Regions from separate parts of the Methyloterricola oryzae genome, predicted to be linked through region 1. Evidence: predicted binding sites of a transcription regulator. Region 1 holds the regulator's gene; each other region holds the start of a gene.
What was found. The regulator HrcA, encoded in region 1, represses chaperone genes, less so after heat shock. The targets are predictions, from matches to a motif close to TNTTAGCACTCNNNNNNNNNGAGTGCTAANA.
Positions count from the first base shown of each region.

Region 2: groES (co-chaperone GroES) is a predicted target of HrcA. The motif match lies at 6,493-6,523, and genes of this name have one in related genera.
Region 3: rpoH (RNA polymerase sigma factor RpoH) is a predicted target of HrcA. The motif match lies at 7,227-7,257, and genes of this name have one in related genera.

Region 1 covers NZ_JYNS01000009.1:95,602-105,440, reverse strand. The annotation lists gene carB (carbamoyl-phosphate synthase large subunit) at 1-77, opposite strand, end outside; gene carA (glutamine-hydrolyzing carbamoyl-phosphate synthase small subunit) at 94-1,221, opposite strand; gene dapB (4-hydroxy-tetrahydrodipicolinate reductase) at 1,397-2,218, opposite strand; gene dnaJ (molecular chaperone DnaJ) at 2,229-3,368, opposite strand; gene dnaK (molecular chaperone DnaK) at 3,447-5,381, opposite strand; gene grpE (nucleotide exchange factor GrpE) at 5,459-6,073, opposite strand; gene hrcA (heat-inducible transcriptional repressor HrcA) at 6,155-7,216, opposite strand; gene bfr (bacterioferritin) at 7,386-7,850, shown strand; gene EK23_RS13230 (NAD(+) kinase) at 7,934-8,815, shown strand; gene recN (DNA repair protein RecN) at 8,818-9,839, shown strand, end outside.
Region 2 covers NZ_JYNS01000005.1:86,275-96,113, reverse strand. The annotation lists gene EK23_RS08970 (sugar phosphate nucleotidyltransferase) at 1-2,214, shown strand, start outside; gene EK23_RS08965 (HAD-IIB family hydrolase) at 2,211-3,029, shown strand; gene EK23_RS08960 (glycosyltransferase) at 3,034-4,284, shown strand; gene groL (chaperonin GroEL) at 4,452-6,092, opposite strand; gene groES (co-chaperone GroES) at 6,142-6,432, opposite strand; gene EK23_RS08945 (CBS domain-containing protein) at 6,696-7,151, shown strand; gene arsC (arsenate reductase (glutaredoxin)) at 7,177-8,046, shown strand; gene EK23_RS08930 (DUF4410 domain-containing protein) at 8,132-8,818, shown strand; gene EK23_RS08925 (hypothetical protein) at 8,850-9,839, shown strand, end outside.
Region 3 covers NZ_JYNS01000022.1:25,367-35,205, forward strand. The annotation lists gene EK23_RS22135 (toll/interleukin-1 receptor domain-containing protein) at 1-637, opposite strand, end outside; gene EK23_RS19140 (SGNH/GDSL hydrolase family protein) at 1,149-1,712, shown strand; gene wecB (non-hydrolyzing UDP-N-acetylglucosamine 2-epimerase) at 1,725-2,774, shown strand; gene EK23_RS19150 (glycosyltransferase family 4 protein) at 2,873-4,096, shown strand; gene EK23_RS19155 (radical SAM protein) at 4,093-5,268, shown strand; gene EK23_RS19160 (SDR family NAD(P)-dependent oxidoreductase) at 5,265-6,116, shown strand; gene rpoH (RNA polymerase sigma factor RpoH) at 6,331-7,188, opposite strand; gene EK23_RS19170 (formate/nitrite transporter family protein) at 7,334-8,575, opposite strand; gene EK23_RS19175 (Nif3-like dinuclear metal center hexameric protein) at 8,610-9,377, opposite strand; gene EK23_RS19180 (ferritin family protein) at 9,512-9,839, opposite strand, start outside.

The sequences.
Region 1 (9,839 bases):
AACTCGCAGGCCTGGCCGATGATGATGGGGCCGGCGCCCAGCAGCAATATGGACTGTATGTCGGTTCTTTTCGGCATAGGAGACGGTAGGAAATTAGTGGCCGGAGCGCATGGAGGCGATGAAACGGTCGAACAGCGGCGCCAGGTCGTGGGGTCCCGGGCTGGCCTCGGGATGCCCCTGGAAGCTGAAGGCCGGACAATCGGTGCGCTCGACGCCCTGCAAGCTGCCGTCGAACAGGGAACGATGGGTTGGCTTCAGATGGGCCGGAAGGCTGGCCTCATCAACCGCGAATCCGTGGTTCTGGCTGGTGATCATCACCTGGCCGGTGGCCAGTTCCTGCACGGGATGATTGGCACCGTGGTGGCCGAACTTCATCTTCACCGTCCTGGCGCCGCTGGCCAGGCCCAGCAATTGATGGCCCAAACAGATGCCGAACACCGGGACGCGCTGCTCCAGAATCTCGCGGATGGCGGCGATGGCGTAGTCGCAAGGTTCCGGATCGCCGGGGCCGTTGGACAGGAATACGCCGTCCGGCTTCATGGCCAGCACCTCGCGGGCCGGGGTTTGCGCCGGCACCACTGTCAACCGGCAACCGCGCTGGGCTAGCATCCGCAGTATGTTGCGCTTGATGCCGAAGTCGTAGGCCACCACGCGGTAACGGGGTGATTCGGCCTGGCCGTAGCCTGAGTCCAGCACCCATTCCGTCTCGGTCCACTCATAGGCTTCGCTGACGCAGACTTCCTTGGCCAGGTCCATGCCCTGCAAGCCGGGAAAGCCCTGGGCCTGTCGCACCGCCTCGGCTTCATCCAGGCTCGCGCCAGCCATCAGGCAGCCGCGCTGTGCGCCCTTGTCGCGCAGGATGCGGGTGAGCTTGCGGGTGTCGATGCCGGCAATGCCGACCACGCCCCGTTCCCTGAGATAGTCGCCCAGGCTCTGCTGCGAGCGCCAGTTGCTGACCCGCGCCGGCACATCGCGCACCACCAGCCCTGAGGCGAAAATGCCGGAAGACTCCACGTCCTCCGCATTGACGCCCACGTTCCCGATGTGGGGATAGGTCAGCGTCACGATCTGGCGGGCATAGGAGGGATCGGTCACGATCTCCTGGTAGCCGGTCAGGGAGGTGTTGAACACCACCTCACCCACCGAGCAACCATCAGCGCCAATGGAAACACCGCGGAATACGGTACCGTCCTCCAGCGCGAGCAGTGCGGGCGTCTTCAAGTTTTCCTCACCTCAAACATGCAAAACGGGACGAACCCTTGGGCCCTTCCCGTCGTGATCAATCTCGATTATCTGAGGGAATTCTAAGGGAAAAGCCCCCTCTCTGTCTATGCGGCGCCCGTACCGTAGAGGATGGAAGACCACGCCCGCGATCGTTGCCTTTGGAAAATCGCGGTCAAGCCTTCAGTCCGAGCACATCCTGCATGTCGAACAGTCCCTTCTCCTTGGCCATGATCCACTGCGCCGCGCGCACCGCGCCCCGGGCGAAGGTCATGCGGCTGGACGCCTTGTGGGTGATTTCGATGCGCTCGCCCTCGTCGACGAACATCACCGTGTGCTCGCCCACGATGTCGCCGGCGCGGATGGTGGAGAAGCCGATGGTCTTGCGGTCACGCTCGCCGGTGATGCCCTCGCGCCCGTAGACCGCGCAGTCGGCCAGATCCCGGCCCAGGGCCTTGGCCACCACCTCGCCCATGCGCAAGGCGGTGCCGGAAGGCGCATCCACCTTGTGGCGGTGATGGGCTTCGACAATCTCGATATCGGTGTAGTCACCCATGACCTTGGCCGCCATTTCCAACAGCTTGAGGGATAGATTGACCCCCACGCTCATATTGGGCGCCAGCACCATGGCCAAGCCTTGCGCGGCCTGTTCGATGGTCTGGCGCTGCTCCGGCGTGAAGCCGGTGGTGCCGATCACCAGACGGACGCCATGCTGCGCGCACAGGCGCACATGCTCCAAGGTGGATTCCGGGCGGGTGAAGTCGATGAGGACATCCAACTGCGCGATGACGGCCGCCAGATCGTCCACCACCGGAATATCCAGGCGCATCAGGCCAGCGATTTCTCCCGCGTCACGGCCCACGGCAGGGCTGTCCTTGCGCTCGATGGCCGCCCCGAGCAACGTGCCAGGCGTGTTGAAGACGGCCCGCAGCAGGGTCTGCCCCATGCGTCCTGCGGCGCCGACGATGCCGATACGGATCAGGTTCTGATTTGTCATGCCATGCGCCTCACAGACCCAACTTGTCGAAGAATTGCTTCACGCCGTCCAGCCAGCCATGGGCCTGCGGACTATGGGTGCTGCCGCCGCCGCTGAGGGATTCGTCCAGCTTGCGGATGATCTCTTCCTGTTCCTTGGTCAGGTGCACCGGCGTTTCCACCCGCACCCGGCACAGCAGATCGCCGATCTCGCCGCCACGCACCGGCTTGACACCCTTGCCGCGCAGGCGGAACAGCTTGCCGGTCTGGGTTTCCGAGGGGATTTTCAGCATCACCTTGCCATCCAAGGTAGGCACAGCGAGTTCCCCGCCCAGGCAGGCGGTGGGGAAGCTGATGGGCACCTCGCAGTAGAGGTTGGCGCCGTCGCGGGTAAATATGGGATGCTCCTTGACGTTGATCTGCACATACAGATCGCCGGCCGGCCCGCCCGCCTCCCCGGCCTCGCCTTCGCCCGCCAGGCGGATGCGGTCGCCCACGTCGACGCCAGGCGGTATCTTGACCGACAGGGTCTTGGTCTCTTGTACGCGACCCTGGCCGCCACAGGCGCGGCACGGGTCCTTGATCTGCTGTCCGCTGCCGCGGCAGGCGGGACAGGTCTGCTGCACGGCGAAGAAGCCCTGCTGCATGCGGATGGCCCCCTGTCCATGACAGGTGGTGCAGGTGACCGGCCCCGAACCCTTCTTGGCGCCGGAGCCGCTGCATTCGCCGCAAGTCACGTAGGTGGGTACCCGGATCTTCACCTCGGTGCCGGAAACCGCTTCCTCAAGGCTCAGGTCCAGGTTGTAGCGCAAATCGCCGCCGCGCTGGGCTCGGCCCTGGCGACGGCCACCGCCGCCCCCGAAGATGTCGCCGAATACGTCGCTGAAGATGTCGCTGAAACTCTCACCGCCGAAGCCGCCGAAGCCTCCGCCGCCACCCATGCTGGGATCGACGCCGGCATGCCCGAACTGATCGTAGGCGGAGCGCTTTTTGCCATCCGACAGGATCTCATAGGCCTCCTTTATCTTCTTGAACTTCTCCTCGGCCTCGGGATTGTCCTTGTTGCGGTCCGGATGATACTTCATCGCGAGCCGGCGAAAGCTCTTCTTGATGTCGCTGTCGCTCGCGTTGCGCGGCACACCGAGCAGTTCGTAATAATCTTCTTTGGCCATAATGCAATGAGCCGCAGGCTCGACACCTGCGGCTATTCAAGGGTTGATAGGCGGCGGTCCTTAAGGGTTGCCGGCAACTTAGCTCTTGTTTTCCTTGACTTCCTCGAACTCTGCATCGACAACGTCGTCGGTCTTGGTGCCTTCCTCGGAGCCGCCGCCAGCCCCGCCCTCCGGCGGCTCGCCGCCGCCAGGACCGCCCTGGGCATAGAGGCGCTCGGCCAGCTTGCCGGAGACCTCGGTCAGCGCCTGGGTCTTGCTCTCGATCGCGTCCTTGCTGTCACCATCCATCGCCGCCTTGAGCTCCTTGATGGCTTCCTCGATCTTGGTCTTCTCGTCAGCCTGGACCTTGTCACCCAGTTCATGCACGGTCTTGTTGGCGGCGTGAATCACCGCGTCGGCGTGATTGCGCGCGTTCACCAGTTCGTGCATCCGGCGGTCTTCCTCCGCGTGCATCTCGGCTTCCTTGATCATCTGCTTGACTTCCTCGTCGGAAAGTCCGCTGGAGGCCTTGATGACGATCTTGTTCTCCTTGCCGGTGGCCTTGTCCTTCGCGCCCACATGCAGGATGCCGTTGGCGTCGATGTCGAAGGTGACCTCGATCTGCGGCACGCCGCGCGGCGCCATGGGGATGTCCGACAGGTCGAAGCGGCCCAGGGACTTGTTGTCGCGCGCCATTTCGCGCTCGCCCTGGAGCACGTGCACGGTCACCGCGGACTGGTTATCCTCGGCAGTGGAAAACACCTGGCTGGTCTTCGTGGGAATCGTGGTGTTCTTCTCGATCAACTTGGTCATGACGCCACCCAGGGTCTCGATGCCCAGTGACAGCGGGGTCACGTCCAGCAGCAGCACGTCTTTCACCTGACCGCCCAGCACGCCCGCCTGGATGGCGGCACCCAGGGCCACGGCCTCGTCCGGGTTGACGTCCTTGCGCGGCTCCTTGCCGAAGATATCCTTCACGAAATCCTGCACCTTGGGCATGCGGGTCTGGCCACCCACCAGGATCACCTCGTCGATCTCGGAAGGCTTGAGGCCGGCATCCTTCAGGGCGGTCAGGCAGGGGCCCTTGGTGCGCTCGATCAGGTCTTCCACCAGGGCTTCCAGCTTGGCGCGGGTCAACTTCATGTTCAGGTGCTTGGGACCCGAGGCATCCGCCGTGATGTACGGCAGATTGATCTCGGTCTGCTGGCTGGAGGACAACTCGATCTTGGCCTTTTCCGCGCTCTCTTTCAGACGCTGCAAGGCCAGGGAATCGTTGTGCAGATCGATGCCCTGCTCCTTCTTGAACTCGTCCGCCAGGTAATCGATGATGCGGAGGTCGAAGTCCTCGCCGCCCAGGAAGGTGTCGCCGTTGGTGGAAAGCACCTCGAACTGGTGCTCGCCGTCCACTTCCGCGATCTCGATGATGGAGATGTCGAAGGTGCCGCCGCCCAGGTCATAGACCGCGATCTTCTGGTCGCCGCGCTGCTTGTCCATGCCGTAGGCCAGGGCCGAGGCGGTGGGCTCGTTGATGATGCGCTTGACCTCGAGGCCTGCGATGCGGCCGGCGTCCTTGGTGGCCTGGCGCTGGGAGTCGTTGAAATAAGCCGGCACGGTGATGACGGCTTCCTTCACTTCCTCACCCAGATAGGCTTCGGCGTCCTTCTTCAACTTCATCAAGACTCGCGCGGAAATCTCCGGCGGCGCCATCTTCTTGCCATTGATGTCCACCCAGGCGTCGCCATTGTCCGCCTCGGCGATCTTGTAGGGCACCATCTTGATGTCCTTCTGCACCACGTCATCCTTGAAGCGGCGGCCGATCAGGCGCTTGATGGCGAACAGGGTGTTCTTGGGATTGGTCACCGCCTGGCGCTTCGCGGACTGGCCGACCAGCACCTCGCCTTCGCTGGAGTAGGCGATGATGGAAGGCGTCGTGCGGGCGCCTTCGCTGTTCTCGATCACGCGTGCCTTGCCGCCTTCCAGCACCGCCACGCAGGAATTGGTGGTGCCCAGGTCGATTCCGATGATTTTGGCCATTTAGATCTCCAAGCTGAATTCTGATTGTTATGGGAAATTTCGGTCTGGTCAGTTTATGGGGAGCGCCTTCCGGGATTTCAAGCCTTCTCGTCCAGATGAGGCTGCTCGGCCACCGCCTGGGCAATCACCACCATGGCGGGGCGCAGCAAGCGGTCGTTGAGCAGATAGCCCTTCTGGAACACCTTGACCACGGTGTTGGGCTCCGCGCTGGTGCTGGGCTCCATGGCCATGGCTTGATGCAGGTCGGGATTGAAGCGCTGGCCCAGGGGCTCCACCGGCACCACGTTGAACTTTTCCAGCACGTTGCGGAACTGCTTGAGGGTCAGTTCGCTGCCCTCCCGCAACTTGGCCACCTCGGGGCTGTCTCCCGCCGCCGCCTGTATGCCCAGTTCCAGGCTGTCGAGCACCGGCAGCAGTTCCTTGGCGAATTTCTCCAGACCGTATTTGTGAGCGTTCTGCAGGTCCTTGTCGGTGCGCCGGCGCAGGTTTTCCATTTCCGCCTGGGCCCTTACCGCCTTGTCCCAGTTCTCCTCGGCGGCCCTTCTCGCCTCGGCCAGTTCCGCGGCCAGTTGCTCGGCTGTAACCTGGGCCTCGGTGGCCGGCTCTTCCTGGGACTGACTCTCTCCCTCCACCGGCTTCACGCTTATCTCGGTTTCCTGCGGGACTTCCTGCAAAGGGTGGTCTTCACTCATCGTTGCTCCTGAATAATGTGGGCTGAGGCGGGATGTGCCCTGAGGGCACCCGCCGCGACTAAGGGTTCTGAAGTGTCCGCGTTAAGATGGGGACAAAGACTTCTGATTCAAGGTGGCGCCCAACAATTTTGCCGTCAGGTCGACCAGGGGAATGACGCGCTCATATTCCATGCGGGTGGGCCCGATGACGCCCAACACGCCGACGGTGCCGGAGTCCACGGCATAGGGGGCCGTCACCAGACTGCAGGGTTCCAAGGCCTCGCAGCCGGATTCCTCGCCGATGAAGATCTTCACGCCCGGCGTGTCCAGGCAGCGCTCCAGCAGATGCACCATGTCCTCCTTCTGCTGGAAGGCGGAAAACAGGGTGCGCAGCTTGTCCATGCTGGCCAGCTCGCCGAAGTCCATCAGGTTGGTCTGGCCCGAAAGAAGATAGGGCTTCTTCTCGCGCCGCTCGCGCCCCGTGAGCGCCAGCTCGGCGATCTCGCTGGCATTGAGGACTTCCTGGTTCATGCGGTCGCGGGTCTCGCGCAAGTCCTTCAACAGGCTCTCCCGCACCGTAGCCAGATCCAGGCCACCGTAGACAGCGTTAAGGTAGTTGGCGGCCGAGGTCAGCTCCGCCGCGCTGAAACGCCGCGAAGGCTGGATGATCTTGTTCTGAACTTCCTGCTCGTTGGTGACCAGGATGGCGAGTATGCGCTGCTCCGACAGGGGCAGGAACTCGATCATGCGAAAGGTGGTGGTTTCCCGCCGCGGCACCGAGACCAGGCCCGCCATGTGGGTCATGTCGGCAAGCAGGCGCGAGGCGCGCTCCAGCACTTCGTCCGGGTCTTCCGAGGTATCCAGGTCATGCTGGAACTGCAGCGCCAGTTCCTGCTTGAGGGGACGCACCGTCAACAAGGAATCGACGAAGAAACGGTAGCCGCTGACCGTGGGCATACGGCCGGCCGAGGTATGCGGCGCGGTGATGAGGCCTAGGTCCTCCAAATCAGCCATCACATTGCGGATGGTGGCCGGGCTGAGCTTGAGTCCACCGTCCCGGGACAGGGCACGGGAACCGACTGGCTGACCGTCGTTGATGTAACGCTCCACCAGCACCTTGAGCAGGTACTGTGCGCGTTCGCTCAACTCGGGATGATTCGCCACGCAGACCCTCGAAGGATGTGGAGTTAGCACTCTGTTGATATGAGTGCCAAAATTAGCAACCCCTAGATAATGTGTCAAGAAGCACATACTATAGCCGGCATCGGCGGGCCCGCGCGGCGCGGGTCTTGCTGCACCCACACGCCACCCGACTGTCCCAAGGAGCCTCACTATGCAAGGCGAAAACAAAGTCATCGAATATCTGAACCGGGTACTGGCCAACGAGCTGATCGGCATCAACCAGTACTTCCTGCATGCCCGCATGTACAAGAATTGGGGCTTCCACAAGCTCAACGAAAAGGTCTACAAGGAATCCATCGACGAGATGAAGCACGCCGACGAACTGATCGAGCGCATCCTGTTCCTGGAAGGACTGCCCAACCTGCAGGAACTGGGCCGGTTGCGCATCGGCGAGAACCCCGCGGAAATGCTGCGTTGCGATCTGGACCTTGAGCACCAGGCGCATGTGCTGCTCAAGGAAGCCATCGCCTACTGCGAAACTGCCGCCGACTTCGTATCCCGCGACCTCCTGACGGAAATCCTGGAGGACGAGGAAGAACACATCGACTGGCTGGAAACCCAGTTGTCCCTGATCGATTCCGTGGGAATCCATAACTACCTGCAGTCGCAGATGTAACTCTGCCTGTCCCAGCGAAGAGACACGCCCCCGCCCAACCGACTGCTGCATCGCTGATGGAGAACAGCGCCCAGAATCACGCCGTGCAGCAGCCGTTCCGGCGCGTCGCCCTGGTAGGCAAGCCGGATGCGCCGCATATCGCGGAAACCCTGACATCGTTGAACCAGCACCTGCTCGCGCGCGGCCGGGAGGTGCTGTTGGAACGTGGTTGCGCGCCACTGGTGGAGCACACACCGGAGCAGGTGCGACTTCTCAAGGACCTGGGCAGCGCCTGCGATCTGGCCATCGTGGTAGGCGGCGACGGCACGCTCCTCTGCGCCGCCCGCCTGCTGTCCGAGCACGATGTCCCGCTGATCGGCGTCAACCTGGGCCGCCTGGGCTTTCTGGTGGACATTTCGCCGCAGGATTCCCTGGCGCGCCTGGACGAAATTCTGGACGGCCACTATAGCGCCGAGCAGCGCCATCTCCTGCGCACCCGCATCATCCGCAACGGGCAGGTGATCTACGAGCAGACGGCGGTGAACGAGGCGGTCATCCACAGCTTTACCGCCACCAGCATGATCGAGATCGTCACCTCCATTGACGGTCACTTCTTCAACTCCCAGCGCTCCGACGGCCTGATCGTCTCCACCCCCACTGGCTCTACCGCCTATGCCCTCTCCGGCGGCGGCCCGATCCTGTATCCGACCCTCAATGCCATCGTGCTGGTGCCCATCAACCCGCACACCCTGAGCAACCGCCCGGTGGTCATCGCCGACGACAGCGTGGTGGAAATCACCTTCCGTCCCAGCAAGCAGTTCCGCGCCCAGGTCACCTGCGACAGCATCTCCATACCGGACGTGGAGATCACCGACCGCATCGAGATCGTAAAGGACCGCCCGTTCCGCATCCTGCACCCGCTGGACTACGACTTCTTCGAGATCCTGCGGGCAAAACTGCATTGGAGTAGCGGCTACCGGAGCTGAGCATGCTGGAGAATCTGAGCATCAAGGAGCTGGCGGTGGTTGAAGCGCTGGACCTGGATTTAAAGGAGGGACTGACCGTGCTGACCGGCGAGACCGGCGCCGGCAAGTCCATCCTGCTCACCGCCTTGGCCTTGGCCCTGGGCGAGCGTGCCGACTCGGGCTTTGTTCGCCCCGGGGCCGCCCGCGCCGAGATCAACCTGTCCTTCTCCCTCACCGACGCCCCCGAAGCGCAGGCCTGGCTGGCGGAGAACGCCATGCTGGATGAGGACGGCAACTGCCTCATCCGGCGCGTGGTCAATGCCGACGGCCGTTCCAAGGCCTTCATCAATGGCCGCCCCACCACCTTGCAAGCCTTGCAGGAACTGGCCTCGGGCCTGGTCGAGATCCATGGCCAGCACGCCCATCTGCGCCTGCTGCAAGCGGACGAGCAGCGCCGCCTGCTGGACGGCTACGCAGGCAACCGCGACTTGCTGAGTGAAGTCGCTGAACACGCCCGACGCTGGCGTGCCCTGCGCCAGCAGTTGGAACAGGCGCGCGAAGCCGCCTCTACCGGAGCTGCAAAGGAAGAACTGCTGCGTTACCAGATCGCGGAAATGGAGCAGATGGAGGTGGACTCCCTGGATTACGAGGCGCTGTCCGAGGAGCAGGTGCGCCAGGCCAACGTGGGCAAGATCTTGGGCACCGGCCAAGGCCAGTTAGACCGCGTCTACGAGGACGAGCAGCACTCGGCCAACGCCCTTTTGACCCAGGCCTGCCACGAACTGGAAGACGTCGCGCGCCTCGCCCCGGAATTCGAGGAGCCACTGCAGTTGTTGCGGGAAGCGCAGATCCAGGTCAAGGAAGCCAGCCAATTGCTGCGCCGCGGCCTGGAGCGACTGGAAGCGGACCCGGCGCGTCTGGTCTGGCTGGACGAAAAGCTCGGCGTCCTGCATCGCCTGGCCCGCAAACACCAAGTGGGCCCAAGGGAACTCGCCGCGCACCTGGAATCCCTGCGCGTCGAACTCAACGCCATCGAACTGGGTAG
Region 2 (9,839 bases), on a different contig from region 1:
GGCACCGCCGGTTCGGTGAAGCTGGGAGCGGACTTCCTGGACGAAACCTTCCTGGTGATCGCCGGCGATGCCCTCACCGATTTCGACCTGAGCGCCTTCTGGCGTTTCCATCAGAGCAGCGGCAATGCCGTCAGCCTCTGCCTCACGCGGGTACAGGAACCGGGGGAATTCGGCGTCGTGGCGATGGACGAGGAAGGCCGGGTCAGCCGTTTCCTGGAGAAACCCGGGGTCAGCGAAGTCTGCAGCGACACGGTGAATACCGGCATCTACCTGATCGAGCCGGAAGTCCTCAAGCGCATCCCGGACAACACCGCCTACGATTTCGCCGGCGACCTGTTTCCCGAACTGCTCGCAGAGGGCGTGCCGCTCGGCGCCTATGTGGCGGAGGGCTACTGGAGCGACATCGGTAACCTCGTGCAATTGAAGCAGTCCCACTGGGACTTCCTGGATGGCCGCCTGCGCCTGCCCCTGAGCGGTCACCAGATCGCCGACAGGGTCTGGGTGGGCAATGGCGCCCGCATCGCCCCGGACGCTGAACTGATCGCCCCCTGCTGGATCGGTGACAACGCCCGTATCCGCCCCCAGGCCAAGATCGGCCCCTATAGCGTCATCTGCCCGGACGCGGAGATCGACGCCCGCGCCACCGTGACCCGCGGGATCGTGATGAACAACAGCTTCATCGGTGAAGCCAGCGACCTGCGCAACTGCATTATCGCCAACGACAATATCCTCGAAGCGCACTGCGAGGTGACCGACGAGTCAGTGATAGGCGCCCACTGCCATCTCGGCCGGCAGGTGTCGGTGCTGCCCGGCGTACTAGTTTGGCCGGACAAGGAGGTGGACAGCCACAGCACCCTCAAGGAGAACCTGGTCTGGGAATCCCTGCTGCGGCCCTCCATCTTTGCCTCACGAGGCGTCAATGGCCTGGCCAATCTGCACATCACGCCGGAATTCGCAGTCAGCCTGGGCAAGGCGTTCGGCAGCTCCCTGGGACGCGGCACGCGCGTCACAGTGGGCCGCGACAACCACGCCTTCTCGCGCATCATCAAGCGCGCCTTCATCTCGGGACTCCTGGCGGTCGGGGTGAGCGTGGAAGACCTGGAGGAAACCAGCGTGCCGGAAACCTGCTTCATCACCGGCTTCAGCCGCCACACCGATGGCGGCGCGTACATCCGCATGTCGGACAGCCACGCCAGCGTCTCCGTCATCGAATTGTTCGACAGCGACGGGCTGCCCCTGGTCCGGCAGACCCGACGCAAGATCGAAGCGGTATTTTTCCGCGGCGAATTCCCCAAGGTGGCGGTGGACAGCGTGGGGAACCTTACCTATCCGGGCCGGGTGAATGAACGCTATCTGGAACACATCGAGCAGTTCCTCCACAGAGACGCGCTGCGCCCCTGGCATGACCGAGTGCTCCACTACTGCCCCTTTTTCAGCCTGGCGCACATCCTTACCGAGCTCCTCGGCAGCAGCCGGATTCCCGGCCTGGGCGAGCAAGCGGACGAGCGCTGGCCCACATCGCCCGTGCCCTACGAGCGAATCGCCAGCGCCGCCGAACTCAACCACAAGATCGCCATGGTGATTGAAAAGCACGGCGAACAACTCACCCTGGTGGACGAAGTGGGCGCCGTGCACCGTCCCCAGCGAACCCAGGAACTGCTGGCGGCCGCCTTCATCCTCAGCGCCCCGGCCGACGATCCCGTGTTTCTGCCCCCGGACCATCCGGAATTCCTCGACCAGTTGGCCGAGGCGAACGGGCGGCCCGTCGTAATAACCCACAAGGACGCCGGCGCGCAGGTGCACGCCGTGCTGTCCAGCACCCGGCACAACGAAGCCTGGCTGCATCTGACCCATTACTATCTAGGCTACGGCGCGGTAGCGGGCGCGCTGCGGCTGCTGGAATATCTGGGTAGTCGGAATCTGTCCTTGCACGAGTTCGAGCGCCAGGTTCCCTTGAGCTACCGCCGCAGCATGTCGATCCCCTGCCCCTGGGGGGAGATGGGCAGGGTGATGCGCGAACTCGGCGAACTCCCCGAGGCCCAGCGCGAATCGATCCCCGAGGGCCTGCGCCTGGCGCTGGAGTTCGGCTGGGTCTACGTCCTGCCGAGCTCCGACCTGCCGCAACTGGAAATCACCCTGGAAGCCCCCAACGCCACCCTGCTCGCGACCCTGGAAAGCGAGGTGAATCAACGCCTGCGCAGGGTAGCGCCATGAAATTCCTGTTCGCCTCCGATCTGGATGGCACTTTGCTGCCCAACACGGGCGCACCCAAGGCACCGGGCTGCCTGGATCGAACCCGCTATTTGCTGCAACACCTGCAGGATGCCGGCATTCCCGTCTGCTATGTGACCGGAAGACACCTGGCCTTGGGCCGCGAAGGCGTCCAGGCATTCGGGCTCCCCAATCCAGATATCTGGGTATGCAACGTAGGCACGGAGATCCACGACGGTGCCGGCACGCCCGACATGGAATGGCAGACCCGGCTCGGCGCGCCACTGGACAGCCAGGCCTTGCTCGGCGCGCTGGCCGATATTGCCGAACTGAGCCCGCAGGAAAAGGCAAAGCAGGGACCGCATAAGCTGAGCTTCTACTACCCGCGTCCCGCCTGCCCGGACCTGCAGAGAGACATCGTCCGGCGACTTGCCGACACGGACAAGCGCCTGCAACTCATCGTCAGCACCGAGGAAGGCAGCGGCAGGGCGCTGCTGGACATCGTTCCCGGCCGGGCCGGCAAGCGCAACGCGGTGGCCTACCTGGCGAGGCGCCTTGGCGTGCGCACGGGGGACGTGTTCTTTGCCGGCGACTCCGGCAACGACCTGGACCTGCTGATCTCGGGCGTACGCGGGACCTTGGTGGGAAATACGCCGGAAGACGTCGTATCGCAGTGGCTGAGAGGCCAGACATCGGGGTCGCGCTGCTATTTCGCGCGCGCCGCTTACGGCGATGGCGTGATCGAAGGGCTCCGCCATTATCGGCTCTGGCCCTTGCCCGAACAGGCACAGCAAGCCGCGCGGCGGCAAGCGCACTAGGTTCATGCGCATCGCCTTCTTCTGCCCCCACAGCGACCCCCTGGCGGCTACCGGCGAGCCGGATGCCGGCGGCCAATGCCTCTACGAGGCCCAGGTGGCGGCGCAACTGGCAGCCCAGGGTCATGAATTGCGCGCCTTCACCCGCCATTGGGGCGACAAGCCTCCCCAGGAGGCCATCGCGGCGGGTGCCGACGTCTTTCGCATCGCCATGGGGCCCGAAGGCTTTTTGCGCAAGGAGGACCTGGGGCCCCACCTGCCCGCCTTCGTGGCCGAGGTGCTGCAGGAGCATGGGCCTTGGTTGGCCGACGCCGACGTGTTCCATGGCCACTACTGGGACGGCGGCGCAGCGGCGCTCATGGCGAGCCTCGCCCTGGGCAAGCCGCTGGTGTTCACCAGCCATTCCCTGGGCGCGCTCAAGCGCGACCGCCTACCCGACGAAACGCCCGATGGCTCGCAGTTTCGCTATGACCTGCGCGTCCGCGCCGAAAGCCGGATACTGGCGGCGGCGGACACGGTCATCGCCCTGAGCGGAAATGAAAGAGAGGCCCTCACCGGCCGTTACGGCTGCGCGCCCGGCAAGATCGCGATCGTGCCCGGCGGCGTGGACGTGGAAAGCTTCTCGCCCTGCGCCGACAAGCGCGCCTTGCAGCGCCAACTGGGCTATGACACGGACTTCATGCTGTTCAGCGCTGGGCGCCTCGACCCGCGCAAGGGGTTTCTGGAACTGCTGGAGGCGGTGGACGTCGTAGCGCAGCGTTTGAGCCAAACGGGTCAGACCGTCACCTTTTGCCTTCCGACTGGCCCCGCGCGGCCCAACCCCGAGGAACGAGCCTATCGCGATGCCCTGCGCAAACGCGCCGGCGAACTGGGCATCGAGCGGCATATCCACTGGTTCCAGCGCCTGGACGATGAGGCGCTCAAGGCCCATTACCGCGCCGCCGACCTGTTCCTCTGCCCCTCCCACTATGAACCCTTCGGCCTGGTGCTGGTGGAAGCCTTCGCCTCGGGCACGCCGGTGGTGGCTACCTGCCACGGTGGTCCGGTCGACATCGTCAGTCCAGGGGTCGATGGGTTTCTGGCGAACCCCCTGGACCCGGAGGAGTTCGGCGGACGCATCGCCGAGTTCCTGTTGGCGCCGGAGGCTCAGCGCCAGACCATGGGCAAGGCAGCCCACGGCAAGGCGCACAAGCGCTACGCCTGGACCTCCGTGGCGCAAGCGATTGCCGGAACGTACGAGGCCCTGCTACCCGCTTAACACGGCTAAACACCCAAACTTCAGCACCCAGCCATGCAAAGCGTCACTCGCTGACTCCCAAAGCGCCAGAAGCATAAAGCCCCGCCCGGTTACCCGGACGAGGCTTTTCGATCTGGCTGTCGCCCGCTCGCGGAACGAGCGGGCTGGAGCAGATGGGACTGGCCTGATTACATCATGCCGTCCATGCCGCCCATGCCTCCCATGCCGCCGCCCGGCATCGGGCTCTCGTCCTTCGGCTCCTCGGCCACCATCGCTTCGGTGGTGATCATCAGGCCGGAAACGGAAGCGGCATTCTGCAGCGCGGTGCGGGTGACTTTCGCCGGGTCCAGGATGCCCATGGCAACCATATCGCCATACTCACCGGTAGCCGCGTTATAACCGAAATTGCCGGTACCCTCGGCAACCTTGGCGCAGACCACGGAGGCCTCGTCGCCGGCGTTGCTGACGATCTGGCGCAGCGGCTCTTCCATGGCGCGGCGGGCAATGCTGATGCCCACATCCTGGTCGTGGTTGATACCCTTCAGCTCCTTGATCTTCTGCAGAACACGGATCAGGGCCACGCCGCCGCCAGGAACGATACCCTCTTCAACAGCAGCGCGGGTAGCGTGCAGGGCGTCTTCCACGCGGGCCTTCTTTTCCTTCATCTCGACTTCGGTGGCAGCGCCCACCTTGATCACCGCAACGCCGCCTGCCAACTTGGCCAGACGCTCCTGCAGCTTTTCCTTGTCGTAGTCGGAAGTGGTGTCATCCATCTGCTTGCGGATCTGCTGCACACGGCCAGCGATCTTGTCGTGGCTGCCGGCGCCGTCGATGATGGTGGTGTTCTCCTTGCTGACCTGGACCTTCTTCGCAGTGCCCAGCTCGTTCAGGGTGGCCTTCTCAAGGCTCAGACCCACGTCTTCGGAGATCACGGTGCCACCGGTGAGGATGGCGATGTCTTCCAGCATGGCCTTGCGGCGGTCACCGAAGCCCGGAGCCTTGACAGCCGCGACCTTCACGATGCCGCGCATGGTGTTGACCACCAGGGTGGCCAGGGCTTCGCCTTCCACGTCCTCGGCGATGATCAGCAGGGAACGGCCGGCTTTCGCCACGCCTTCCAGAACCGGCAGCATCTCGCGGATGTTGGAGATCTTCTTCTCGTAGAGCAGGATGAAGGGATTCTCCAGCTCGGCGCTCATGCTCTGCTGGTTGTTGATGAAATAGGGAGACAGGTAGCCGCGGTCGAACTGCATGCCCTCCACGATGTCCAGCTGGTTTTCCAGACCGGAACCGTCCTCGACGGTGATGACGCCCTCTTTACCCACCTTGTCCATGGCGTCGGCGATGATCTTGCCGATGCTCTCGTCGGAGTTGGCGGAGATGGAGCCCACCTGGGCGATGGCGTTGCTGTCGGTGCAGGGCACGGACATTTCATGGATGGCTTCCACGGCGGCGGCCACGGCCTTGTCGATGCCGCGCTTCAGGTCCATGGGGTTCATGCCGGCGGCAACCGCCTTCAGGCCTTCATTGAGGATGGACTGCGCCAGCACGGTGGCGGTGGTGGTGCCGTCGCCGGCCACGTCGGAGGTCTGGGAAGCGACTTCCTTCACCATCTGCGCGCCCATGTTCTCGAACTTGTCTTTCAGTTCGACTTCCTTCGCGACGGAAACACCGTCCTTGGTCACGGTCGGCGCGCCGAAGCTCTTCTCCAGGACCACGTTGCGGCCCTTGGGGCCCAGGGTCACTTTCACCGCGGTGGCCAGAATATTGACGCCGCGCACCATGCGGGAACGAGCGTCATCACCGAATTTCACGTCTTTTGCTGCCATAGTATTACCTTGCTTGATTGAGTCAGTTGGTTCGGGGAACGGAGGTGGATCAGGCTTCGATCACGCCCATGATGTCTTCTTCGCGCATCACGACGATTTCCTCGCCATCCATCTTGACCTCGGTTCCGGCGTACTTGCCGAACAGCACCTTGTCACCGACCTTGACCTGGAGAGCACGGACCTGGCCGTTTTCCAGGATCTTGCCGTTGCCGACAGCGATAATTTCGCCACGCATCGGTTTCTCAGCGGCCGAGTCCGGGATCACGATCCCGCCGGCGGTGGTGCGCTCTTCTTCCAGACGCTTGACAATTACACGGTCATGTAACGGACGAATTTTCATCGGGTTCTCCTGTTTAGATGAAGCAAAAAATCGGGATTCCTGGAGCGCCGGCGGCCTGCCTGTTAGCACTCGCTCAATGCGAGTGCCAATAATAGCGGCCTGATGATGCTTGTCAAGGGTTTCGGCCCGCGCGGCGCCGCGTCAGTCCTGCCAGATATGAGGCGCCTGTCGCGGATTTCAAGAGCCGTTTCGGAGCGAATCAGCGCCGGACTGCAATCCGGGTTAAAATATCCGCCCACAATGAACCTTCTCCCGGAGCCCTTATGTCTGTCGGCCAATTCTGTAACCGCAATACCGTCGTCATCAGCAAGGAGGATTCCATCGTCGAAGCGGCCAAGCTGATGCGGCAGCATCACATCGGCAGTCTGGTCGTGGTGGAAAAGCAGGCGGGAGGCGGCAAGCCCATCGGTATCGTCACCGACCGCGACCTGGTCATCGAAGTGCTGGCCGCGCAAATCGGTCCCGAAGATGTCACCATCGGCGATATCATGAGCTTCGAACTGGTTACCGCCCACGAACAGGACGGCCTTTACGAGACACTGAAAAACATGCATGCCAAGGGCGTGCGCCGGGTTCCCGTGGTGGATTCCTCGGGCGCCGTGGTAGGCATCCTGTCCTGGGACGACATCCTGGAAGTGATGGCGACCCAGTTGACCGAACTCTCCAAGCTCGCAGCCAGCGAACGCCAGCGCGAAAGCAAGGTTCGTCCTCCCGTCTGAGGCGTGGTGCCGAGGTCCCGGGCGCGTGATTTCGGTCAGCAACGACCCTGGGCTGTCACCCGCCGGCAAAATAACCATCGGCTGGCGGGAATGGATCCGGCTGGACGGACTCGGACTGCCGCCCATGCAGGCCAAGATCGATACGGGCGCCCGCACTTCCTCCCTGGGCGCGTTCGATCTTGAGCCCTTCCAGCGCGCCGGCGATGACTGGGTCCGTTTTAAAGTCCACCCGGCGCGCCGCAACCGCAAGCGTCTTTGCCAGTGCGAGGCGCGTGTCGTTGACCGCCGCCGCGTGAGTGACTCCGGCGGTCACCGCGCACTGCGCTATGTGATCCAGTCCGACATCACCCTCGGATCGCATTCCTGGCCCATTGAACTGACCCTGAACAACCGCGAAACCATGATGTTCCGCGTGCTGCTGGGGCGGAGCGCCCTGGCGGAACGCTTTATAATCGACCCGGCGCGCTCCTACTGCGCGGGCCACCGCCCGCATCGGGAGACGATCGCGCAGACGCGGCCATTCCCTACACCCGGCACGGAGACACGCATGAGCATCACCATCTACCACAACCCCCGTTGCAGCAAGTCCCGCTCGACTTTGCAGATCCTGCAGGACAAAGGGCTGGCACCGGATGTGGTCGAATATCTAAAGACCGCCCCAAGCGCGGCGCGGCTGGAGGAAATTCTGGCCCTGCTTGGCATGGAACCGCGAGAGTTGATGCGCACGGGTGAAAGCATCTACAAGGAACTGGGCCTGGACAGCAAGGACCTGACCCGCCAGGCTCTGATCCAGGCCATGGTGGACAACCCCATCCTGATCGAGCGCCCCATCGTCATTGCCGACGGCAAGGCCGTCATCGGCCGCCCCCCCGAGAAGGTGCTGGAAATACTTTAACTGAACCGGATCGCCAGTGTTCGCCTATCGATTTACAGTCTGCCTGCTGGCACTGCTTACATTGACGACAGCTGGCTGCCGCGTCTTGAATCGCAGCGCCACCGGCGGCATCGAGGTCGCTCAGGAGAGCCCGCACGCCGCACTACCCCAAGCGCTACCGAGCCAGGTCTATGTCACGGACTTTCAGCTGGATTCCGCCAACTTTCATCCCGATGAGGGCGCTCGCGGCCTGCTGCCCGGGCTCATGCACCGGCCCCTGGCCGAGGCGGGCAATGGCATGCCCACGCCGCTGGGCAGCGGCGACCCCGCGCAGAGCGCCGCGACCATCGTCAGCGGCCTGGCGCAGGACCTCACCCAGGAACTGCAGGCTCAGGGCGTCAACGCCGTGCGTCTGTCCGGCGGCCAGTACGGGCGACCTTCGCAAGGGTGGCTGATCCAAGGAGTTTTTCTCGACGTGGACGAAGGCAACCGCATCAAGCGCGCGGTCATGGGGTTCGGCAAAGGCTCCACGCAGATGGAAATCCAGGTTACGGTCAGCGATCTGCAAAGCCAGCATAGCGCGGCGCCGTTCGCCGTTTTCGGGACGTCGAAGGATGGGAGCAAAATGCCTGGCGCCATCGTGTCCAAGAACCCTTACGTCGCGGCAGCCAAGTTCGTTCTGGAGAAAAATGCCACGGGCAAGGATGTTTCCAACTCGGCCAAACAGATTGCCGGGGAATTCATGAAGCTCTGGCGGCAAGTGGAACAGGGTGGGAGCCATTCGAGCAACTGAGTCGTTCAGCGTTCTCGCGGGGTTTTGCCGCATGCGACAGACGCGCCGCGCCGCCATGAGGGTTTTCCTGCTCGCGGCAGCCGGCCTGCTGACCGGCTGCGATTCGTTTGGCCCCGACCGGCTCCGCGGAACTCACCCGCTTTACAATGAGGCCATTGTCGGCAGCATGAACGAGCAGTTCGTGCATAACGTGGTGCGCCTGCACTATCGCGACCCCGCCTTCTTCCTCGACGTGGCCAACGTGACCGCCACCCTCAAACTGGACATGAGCGCAGGGCTCGACCAGTCGGAAATCGGGCTGAACGGCGGCAGCGACCTCATCAAGTACAGCCTGGGCGCCGCCTATACCACCTCGCCAACCATCTCCTACACGCCCTTGCAGGGAGAAGGCTTCGTCAAGAGCCTGCTCAGCCCCATCTCCATCGAAACCCTCTTTTCCCTGTCGGGCTCGGGCTGGAGTGCGAAACGCGTGTTCGGCATCTGCGTGGAACGGATCAATGGCATCGAGAATGCGCCCAGCGCCTCGGGACCCACGCCTGCCCGAGCCCCCAAACCTGACCGAGAATTTCGCCGCCTCGTAGATCTCGCCGAGGAGGTCAGCCGCGAACACCTGATCGTTCCGCAGGTCAATCCCGCGACCAAGGAACCGGAACTGCACGTGCTCTCGACCCCGGCCTACCGGGATCGCATTGCGGAGTTCAAGGCACTGCTGGGGCTGGACCCGGCGCGGGAGGTCTATCGCGTCACCAGCGATTTCACGAAAGCGGGGCCGGACACAATCTCCATCCGCACGCGTTCGCTGATGAGTATCTTCTTCTACCTGTCCCAGCATGTGGACGCGCCGAAAGCGCACGAGACGGCAGGCCTGGTGACCGTGACGCGCAATCCCGACGGAACCCAGTTCGACTGGGGCAGCACACCGGCCGGCAACGTGTTCCACGTTCGCCAGAGCGACGATCCGCCGGACATGGCTTTCCTGGCCGTTCCCTACCGGGGGCACTGGTTCTACCTGGCGGACAAC
Region 3 (9,839 bases), on a different contig from region 1:
CCGGCCCCAGCCGCGCTGCCTGCTCTGCCAGTTCCCGCAGCGGTTGCAAGCGCTCGGCGCTGTCGCGGAAATCGGCGCGCTGCCGCACGATGTCCCCATAGATTTCCAGCGCCGCCCGCCACTGCCCCTGACGCGTCAACTGCCGCGCCTGCAGGTAGCTGCGCGAAAGCCGGGGCTCTTCGGTGACGGTCTCGATGGCGCGCAGCAGCCAGCGGATGTCATCGTTCCAGCGTTCGTGGGAGAGTTTCAGCGCCTGGAGCCGCGCGAGGGGCCCCAGGCATTCCGGCAGTTGCTCCTCGCCCGGCATCGGCGTGCTTTCCACCAGCACCGGAATGGTCGGTATGCCCTGCTGCAGCGCGCTCTGGATCTCCAAGCGAACGAAGTCGTCCGCCTGGTCCAGGCGCCGCTCCCCTTCCCCGTCGGTGATGTGCAGCCACTGCGGCCCGATAATGACCAGCAGCACTTCGCTGGCCCTGAGCGCGGTGTCGATGGTGTGGGCAAAATCCGTCCCGGCCTCGATGCTGGCCATATCCAGAAAGGCGGTTTCGTCACCGAAGGTCCGGTTGATTTCGTTCAACAGGGCACGGACGTACCCGGAGCAATCCTGGCGGCGGTAGCTGATGAAGATGGTACCCAACGCGACTCCCTCCTGGCGCTTTGCGGCCGTGCTATCCGGGTCGCGGATTTCCGGCCGGGCCGCTGATGATGGCTATCCCCCATGCGAGGGTGCCACGGCTACGCCGTCAATTTTGCATCAAGCGTTTCAGCCCCGCCATTCCGGGCCTACGACGGCCTTGGAGCGTGTGATCCCGAGCAGACGTCTTCGAGACATTTGGAGCGCGGTTGTGCTCCTCAATTAGCAGATGATTTGCGTCACGATTACATGCCATTCGGCGCTTTGACAAATCCACGGTGCATGGGCATGCTCTGTCATTTATGCGTAGGCGCACGTAAGAACTTTCTTGTGATTTCACGTAGATTTTGCCGAGTCGTTCGAAGCACGCCCGTAAAAGATTCGAAAGCAAGCCAAACCCCGATGATTTCCAGTTCATCCGGACGGTATAGCCGGGCTATGTCACGTTTTCATTTATACACTTAAGCCCCATAAGGATGGGGTGCATCTTGCGGATGCGTGCTGTTGTGTCGTTATGAATTATCAAAAGATCATCTGCTGGGGCGACAGCCAGACATTCGGCGCTCGTACTTATGGCTGCTACCCTCTGTATCTGGGGCAACTATTGGATTCGCGCACACGCTACGCCTGGCAGGTCATCAATTTCAGCGCGAATGGACACACCGCGCGCGACCTGTGGTTTCGAATGGGACGCGAACTGAACCAAGTCAAGGATGTTCATCAGGCCTGCATTTTGATTGGCGCTAATGATGTCGGAAACGGATCGCCGGTAGACGTGTTTGAAGAGTACTTTCGTCAGATTCTGACGGCGCTGCAAATCCACCGGTTTCGTGCGGTGTACTGTGGAGAGATTCCTCCGATCTGGCCAGACGGCCATGCCTTTTTCCCCGTGGATACCCGTGAGCGTCGATCGGCTTATAACGCCGCCATTCGCCGCTGCGTTGAAGCTTCAGCGATTGCCCGGCTGGTGGAATTCGAAGGTTTGTCGCAAGAATGTTTTGTCGATCCGGTTCACTTTCACGAGACGGGAAACAAAGCGGTAGCCCAAGCTTTTGCTGATGCCATCACTGCGTTTTGACGGCGTAAGAGCATGCGCATTGCGGTGGTGCAGGGAACCCGGCCTGAAATTGTCAAGAATTACTCCGTTGTCAAAGCCTTAAGGAATGAGGGCGTACCATTTCGGGTATTGCACACCAACCAGCACGTTGCCCAATCGATGTGCTCCGTCATGTACGAGGATATGGCGTACCAGCCCGACTTTCACTTGCCTGGCACCTATCGGTTGGGTGCGGCCATCGATTGGCTGCAGGATACTTTTCGAGAAAATAGGATCACGCATGTCGTCGTGAACGGAGACACAGCCGCCGCGCTTGCCGGTGCCGTGGCGGCGCTGTATTCCGATATATCCCTGACCCATATCGAAGCCGGTTTGCGCTCGGGCGACCGATACATGTTGGAAGAGCGCAACCGCATCATGGTCGATTCGGTGGCTGATTTGTTGGTGGCGTACACCGCATATGAGGCTAAAGCCTTGCGGTCCAGTAAATCCGTCAGAGGGCAGGTTTTTGTGGAAGGCAATACGACAGCCGACGTTCTGGAAGACTTTGCATCCCGTTTGGTCCCTCCCACGATCATCGAAGGCCCTTATCTGTTTGCCACCATGCACAGGCGGGAATTCACCGAATGCCCAAACCGAATGCGCGAGGTATTTTCTTCCTTTGCCCGGATTGCCGAATCTCTATGTCCCCTGATTCTCCCTATGCATCTCCGTACCCGAGATGCCATGCAGCGGCATGGCATCCCATGGGATATTCTGGGACAGGTCACTGTGCTGGAGCCCTTGCCCATCTTCGATTCACTATCCTTGCAGAAGCACGCGGCCGCTGTCCTGACCGATAGCGGGTGCATACAGGAGGAAGCCTATATGCTCGGCGTTCCCTGCGTGACGATTCGTGAAAATACCGAGCGTCATCTGACCGTGCAGCATGGCGCCAACGCACTTAGCGGCTTTAGAGGCGATGATATCGTGTCCGCCGTGCAGGCCGCCTTAGCCTTGCGCTCGCGTGATTGGCCGCCGATATACGGCGGGCCGGGTGCGGGTCAGCGCATCCTCGAGCGCATTTTGCGTGAGTTCGGTTGATGGGCGATTTAGGGTATCGCCGATGGATTCCAGTCTTTCATTGATGCGCAGCAACAGAATCCGACGACCGAATTCGCTATTGCCGAGATAAGCTTGACTTGAAAACCCTACTTTCCGTCAACAGTTATTACTACCGCCGCGATGGTTCCGAGGTGGTTTACCTCGGTCATAACGAGCTGTTTCAGCGCCAGGGCTGGCGTGTCGTCCCATTTGCCATGCGCCATCCACAGAATCTCCCCAGCGAATGGTCAAGCTATTTTGCTACCGATGTGGAGTTCGGCGAGAACTATTCCCTTTGGCAGAAGCTGCGGCGCGTACCGAAAGTGATTTATTCGCTGGAAGCCAGGCGAAGCATCCAACAATTATTGAAAAAAACAACACCGAATATCTGTCATCTGCATAGTATCTACCACCATTTGTCGCCCTCGATACTTGGGGCCATCCATGACGCTGGCGTGCCGGCCATCATGACGCTGCACGATTTGAAAATCGCCTGCCCCGCTTACCATATGTATAACCAAAGGGGTATCTGCGAAAGCTGCAAGGATGGCGGAATACATCAGGTGGTCAAGCAGCGCTGCATCAAGAATTCCCTGGCCTTGAGCAGTGTGATTTATCTGGAAGGGCTGTTGCACAAAATATTGGATTCCTACGGCCGCCACATCGACCGCTTTGTGTCGCCGTGTCAATTCTATATCGACAAACTGGTGGCCTGGGGGTGGCCGCGTGAGCGCTTCGTGCACATTCCCAATTTCGTCGACGTCGATTCCAGCGCCTCCGGCCATCCTGTTGGCCAGTCGTTCCTGTATTTCGGGCGCCTTTCTGCGGAGAAAGGCCTGCATACCCTGATCCGGGCGGCGAAAGCGGCGGGCGTCGGTCTGCGCCTCGCGGGCCACGGTCCTGATGAGGCGGGGTTGCGGGAACTGGCGGAACGTCTCCAGGCCGATGTCAAATTTCTCGGCCATCTGGATACCGATCGCCTGCGTGACGAAATCCTGGCTTCACGGGCCACGGTGCTGGCTGCGGAATGGTACGAAAACAATCCGATGAGCATACTGGAATCCTTCGCGCTGGCCCGCCCGGTGATCGGCGCCGATATCGGCGGAATTCCCGAACTGATTGAGCATGAGGAAACGGGCTGGCTGTTCCCCAGCGGGTCGGTGGAGGCCTTGGCGGAAACCTTGGCCGCTGTGATGCGAATGCCGTCCAGCCGGATTGAGGAAATGGGTGCGGCCTGCCAGCGTGCGATCGAACAGAATTTTTCCAGCGCCCGTTATGTCGAGCGGATCACTGCGCTTTATGCCTCGCTCGGGGTGCGATGAAGCGCGAATCGGGTTTGCCTGCGAAAGCGATACCCTTATCCCAGCGCGGTGAGATCCGGCTGGGGTTTCGATGCAATGCGCGCTGCGGCTTTTGCTATTATCAGGACCTTCTCGACAATCCGGTGGAGCTTGAGCCCACCTACCAGGCGTTGCGAGGACAGTTGGCAGCTTTGCGTGGCCTCGGCGCCAGCGAAGTGGAATTCACCGGGGGCGAACCGACGATTCGAGGCGACCTGCTCGATCTGGTCAAGTACGCGCGCGAACTTGGGTTTTCCAATATTTCCCTGATCACCAATGGCCTCAGGCTTGCGAATGCCGGGTATGCCGCGCGCCTGGCACAAGCCGGTGTGAACGACGTGCTGTTTTCCCTGCATGGCCCTGATGACGCAATTCACGACCAGCACACCGCCATTCCCGGCAGTTTTTCGAAGATTCTGCAGGCTTTTGCCCATATGCGTGAGTTGGGTGTCCGCTGCCGGATTACGACCACGGTCACCGGGCTCAACGTCGGGCATGTGCCTGCCATATTCGGGCTGGCGCTGGGCCTGGGAGCGCAATGCATCCACATGGCGGTATTCAGTCCGGTCGCGGAGGCCGGCAACACGGACCCACGCTTTTTTGTAGACTATGAGCAAGCGGCGGCCGCCATCAAGGAGGCCATCGATCGCTTTAAGCCCCGTCTCCCGCCGGTGAGTGTCAAGTATCTTCCGTTTTGCTTCATGCAAGGCTATGAGGAATACGTCATGAACCTCTACCAGCAAAGCTACGACCCGGATGACTGGAACTATTACTTCAGCAATCGGGTGCGGCGTGCAGGCTCAAGCTTAAAGGGCCTCGCGTTCGACGTGATCTGTGCCGGCGGGTTCCTGCTGGCCAAGGAGTGGTCCGTTCCCTGGCGAAATGGCTGGCTGGGTATCAAGGTCGCGGGCCTCACGCGCTGGGTCGAACTCCTGAGAAAGACCCGCCTTCCCGCGTGCCGTCAGTGCCGTTACGAAACGGTCTGCGATTTTGGTTGGAAAACCTATGTACAGCGTTTCGGCAGCGCCGGCTTTCATGCCGTGCCGGGCGACAAGCTGAAACATCCGGCCTGGGCTTATGTCATGTCGCGCTATCGGCAGCCGGGAGCCCGTCTGTCCGCGCATGCCGCCTCCGAAGGAGCCCACACGGCATGACAGAGGAGGCTGTTCTCGTCACGGGCGCCGGGAGCGGAATCGGTCGCAGTTGTGCTGAATTGCTGGCGGCGGAGGGGTATACGGTTTACGCGGGAATGCGCAAACTGCAGTCGTCGCCTTTCGGGCCCGCGGCGGGCGGACAGATTATCCCGCTGGCGATGGACATCGCTAGCGATGACAGTGTTGCCGCTGCCGCCACGGCCATTGCGCAATCCGGAAGCCAACTGCGGGGCTTGGTTAACTGCGCCGGGGTGGGTCTCTCCGGACCGCTCCAATACCTGGAAAGTGTGGAACTGACGACCCTGTTCGACGTCAATGTCGTTGGCCCGATGCGGGTTGTGCGGAACTGCTTGCCCTTGCTGCAGCCTTGCGCCGGGAAGATCATCATGATCGGTTCAACCAGCGCCTACATTCCGGGTGTGTTTACCGGCGCTTACAGCGCGACCAAGTTCGCGCTATATGCGATCAGCGCGGTACTGCGAGCCGAGCTTGCGAACAGTGGCATCGCGGTCAGCGTCATCGACCCTGGCATGATCGGCACGCCGCATTGGGAGAAGATGCTGCGGCAAGCCAGGGCTCTCTTGCTGGGGCGCTCCGATGCGCTTGCCGACCCGCATCTGGATGCCAGTTTCAGCGATTGGGCGGAGAAGGTCGGCAGGATGGGGGAATCCGCCGAGGATGCTCAGCCGGTCGCGAGGAAGGTCTTGCAGATTCTGCAGACGGCGAAGCCGTCGTTCCGCCATGTGGTGGGCAGGAAAGCGAAGCTGAAACTGGCGGTCTGGCAGTTCCTCCCGCAAGGGCTTAAGGAGAGGATCATCAAGCGTCCGCTTGCTACGGGAAAGCAGTGATGCCGCTGGAAATCAGCTTCGAGATGAATTCCGGCGGGTCATCCGGTGCGATCGGAATAGGATGTTTTGCGTGAATATGAGCGCATCGATTCGGGACATGCCGCGAATGATGCGTCTCCCAGGTTGGGACATCCCAAGGTTCTGTGGGACAAAATGAAAAGCCCCGTCGCGGGCGCGACAGGGCTGGGTAGCGGGATGATCGCCTGGCCCGCGATCAGGCAGGCGCGGCCAGGGTTTTCCTGAGCTTCTTCATGGCGCTGTTCTCCAACTGGCGGATGCGCTCGGCGGACACGTTGTAGCGCGCGGCGAGATCGTGCAGGGTCAGCTTTTCCTCGGCGAGCCAGCGGCTGGCGAGGATGTCCCGGCTACGCTCGTCCAGTTCCTCGATGGCGGCGCTGAGTCGCTCCTGTTCCCTGGACTCCCATTCCCGCTCCGCCAGCACTTCCGCCGGATCGGCGTTAACTTGCTGCAGGTATTGAGCGGGGGCCACCTCGCGCTCGTCGCCGTCATCTTCCGCGTGGGCGTCGAAGGCCATGTCCTGGTTGCTCAGGCGGCTCTCCATCTCGTAGACGCTGCTTACATCCACGCCCAGTTCGTCGGCCACGGCGCGGGCTTCGTCCTGGCTGAACCAGCCCAGACGGTTCTTGAACTTGCGCAGGTTGAAGAACAGCTTGCGCTGAGCCTTGGTGGTGGCCACCTTCACGATGCGCCAGTTCTGGATGATGAATTCATGGATCTCGGCCCGGATCCAGTGCACGGCAAAGGAAACCAGGCGGACGCCCACATCGGGGTCGTAGCGCTTTACGGCCTTCATCAGGCCGATGTTGCCTTCCTGGATCAGGTCGGGCAGCGGCAATCCGTACCCCATGTAGCCGCGGGCCACGTGTACAACGAAACGCAGGTTGGCCAGAACCAGTTGGCGGGCGGCGTCCAGATCGTCTTCCTCGCGGAAGCGGCGAGCGAGGGCACGCTCCTCCTCCGCGTCGAAGCGGGGCATCAGGTTGACGGCGCCGACATACTCCTCGATGGAACCGAGGGATAGGTTGACCGGTAGTGACAAGGCGTTACTCATGGTTGTTCCTGTTGAATCAACAAATCGAGCGTTCACAATGTTAGCACTCTGCTCTTTGGAGTGCTAACGATTTTAGAAGTTCCGGGGTGGAGCGCATCGGGATGATTACGGACGGAATATTGCTCGTAGCCGCCGCGTCCGGAGCTTAGTTATGCGCGACCAGCTTTTTCAATTCGGCCCGCGCCTTGTCGCTGATCTTGCCCAGGCGGACCGAGTAGGTGAGGAAATCCCGGCCCATGAGGTTTTTGTCCGTATTGCTGTTGACGATGATGCCCGGCAGGTCGTTGAGTTCCAGTTGTCCGTTGTTGATCTTGAGGTCCATGTGGATGCTGTCCTGGATCACAGGCAGTCCGGTGGCTTCGTAGAATTCGGCCATCACCCCGGCTTCGCTCAGGTTGCGCAGCTTGCCGTGGAACTGGCGTCCGCCGAAGCGGAAGATGGCGATGCCCTGCACGTCCGCCCGCTTGCCCTGGCGACGGCCGCCATAGGTCAGGCGCCGCAGCAGTTCCTTGTCCTCCGAACGCAGCATGATGTTGGAGCGGCAGTAGATGACCCAGTACATAAGCCCCACCACCAGCCCGCCCAAGGTGTTGCCGACGGTGACCGGCAGCAGGTTCCCGAGCAGATAGTTCTTCCAGGTAATCGCGGCGAATTGCTCGGCACTGGCGCCGATCTGCTGCCAGTAGCCGGGGTCTACCCCATCCTTGATGAACAGGGCGATGGACATGAAGTACATATTGGCCACGCAGTGCTCGAAGCCGGCGGTGACGAAGGCGGTGATGGGAAACAGGATCACCGCCACCTTGTCGATGGCGGTGCGCCCGGAGAGGCTCAGCCAGATGGCGAGGCACACCAGGGTGTTGCAAAAAAGCGCCCGCATCAGTGCCTGGCTGAAGCTCAGCTCGCATTTGACCCGGGCAATCTCCAGGGCCATGCGACCCACCTGCCCGTTCATCAGCATGTACTGGCCGGTGAGAAAGATCAGGTAGGCGGTGGCCGTGGCGCCGACCAGGTTGCCCAGGAACACGATGCTCCAGTTGCGGCTCAGCTTGCGGGCGCTGATTTTGCGGCTGGCCGCCGCCATCACCAACAGGACGTTGCCCGTGAACATCTCGGCCCCGGCGATGGTGACCAGGATCAGGCCCAGGCAGAAGGATGCGGCGCCGATGAGGCGGATCAAGCCGAAGGGGAGCTTGATGGCCCCGTCCAGCCCATTGCCCGTCATCACCGTGGTACTGAACACGGCGCCGAAGCCGATGAAGGCCCCAGCCAGGAGGGACAGCATCAGGGTGGACATGAAATCCAGATTGGCCTTGATGACCCCGGCGTTTTCCGCCTGCATGGCGACATCGCGGGGCATCAAGCTTTCGATGGAATTATTGGCCATGCTCTCGCCTTTAAGTGGAATCCATTTAAGCCTGTCAGGCCGGGTTCGCGCTGTCCAGGAACAGGCAGTCGGCGCCGAAATCCTCTTCCAACCGCGCCATTAAAGCCTGTATGCCCAGCCGCTCGGTGGCGTGATGGCCGCCGGCGAACATGGTCACGCCCGCCTCGCGGCTTTCGTGCCAGTCGTGCTCGCTCATCTCGCCCGTGATATAGGCATCCAGCCCTTCCGCTGCGGCCAGCTTCCAGTCGCCATTGGCGCCCCCCGTGATGATGCCGATGCTCTGGATGGCTCCGGCTTGATCCGGAGAGGCCAACAACACGGGATGTTTCAGCAGCGATTCCAGCCGCTCGCGCAGGTTAGCGGCGTCCAGCGGCTGGTCCAGTTGGCCTCTCACGCCGGTGGGCGCGCCGTTGCAATCGCCGAAGGGTTCCAGGTCTTGCAATCCGATCCCCTTCGCCAGCATGGCCGCGTTGCCCAGTTCCGGATGGGCGTCCAGGGGCAAATGATAGGCGAACAAATTGATTTGGTGCCGCACCAGGGGAAAGATGCGTTTCGCAAAGGGTCCCACCAGGGGCCTGGCGCCATGGAACTTCCAGAACAGGCCGTGGTGCACCACCAGGGCCTGAGCGCCGGACGCAACCGCGCCGTTAACGGATTCCGCCGTGGCCGAGACGGCAAAGGCGATGCGGTCGATCGTCGGCGCGCCTTCCACCTGCAACCCGTTGGGGCCGTAATCCTTGAAGCCCTCGGGCCGCAGCAAGGCGGCGAAGTAGGATTCCAGGGCATGTCGTTGGATACTCATGGTGCCAATGAAGGTGGTGCGGAAGAAATGATTGGCCGCAAAAAGACGGCCGGCTTTGGGGCCGGTTCGGATGAAACGAGGCGCCGGGGTCGCTCGCCACGGATGGGCGGGCAACCCCGGTGCGAGGTCCGTGGCTACATGTCGCCGAACATCAGGGTGTCGCGGACCATCTTCAGCTTCTCGTGGCTTTCCAACTCCACCAGATTGCGGAAGACATCCTTGACGCGGGAAATGTCGGCCTCGTCGGCGGCCTCCCGGTACAGTTCCACCATGGCGTCGTCGAACTCGATGGCCAGGCGCACCACCTCGTCCACCGACATGTCGCCATGGGCGGCGAGGCTCTTGACGTTGATGAGCTTGTTCACGTCGATGCTGGGGGCGTACTGCATCCAGGTGTCCAGCACCTGCCGCCTGCTTTCTCCCTCGAAGCGGGCGACGGTTTCTTCCAGGTGCCGCTCATGG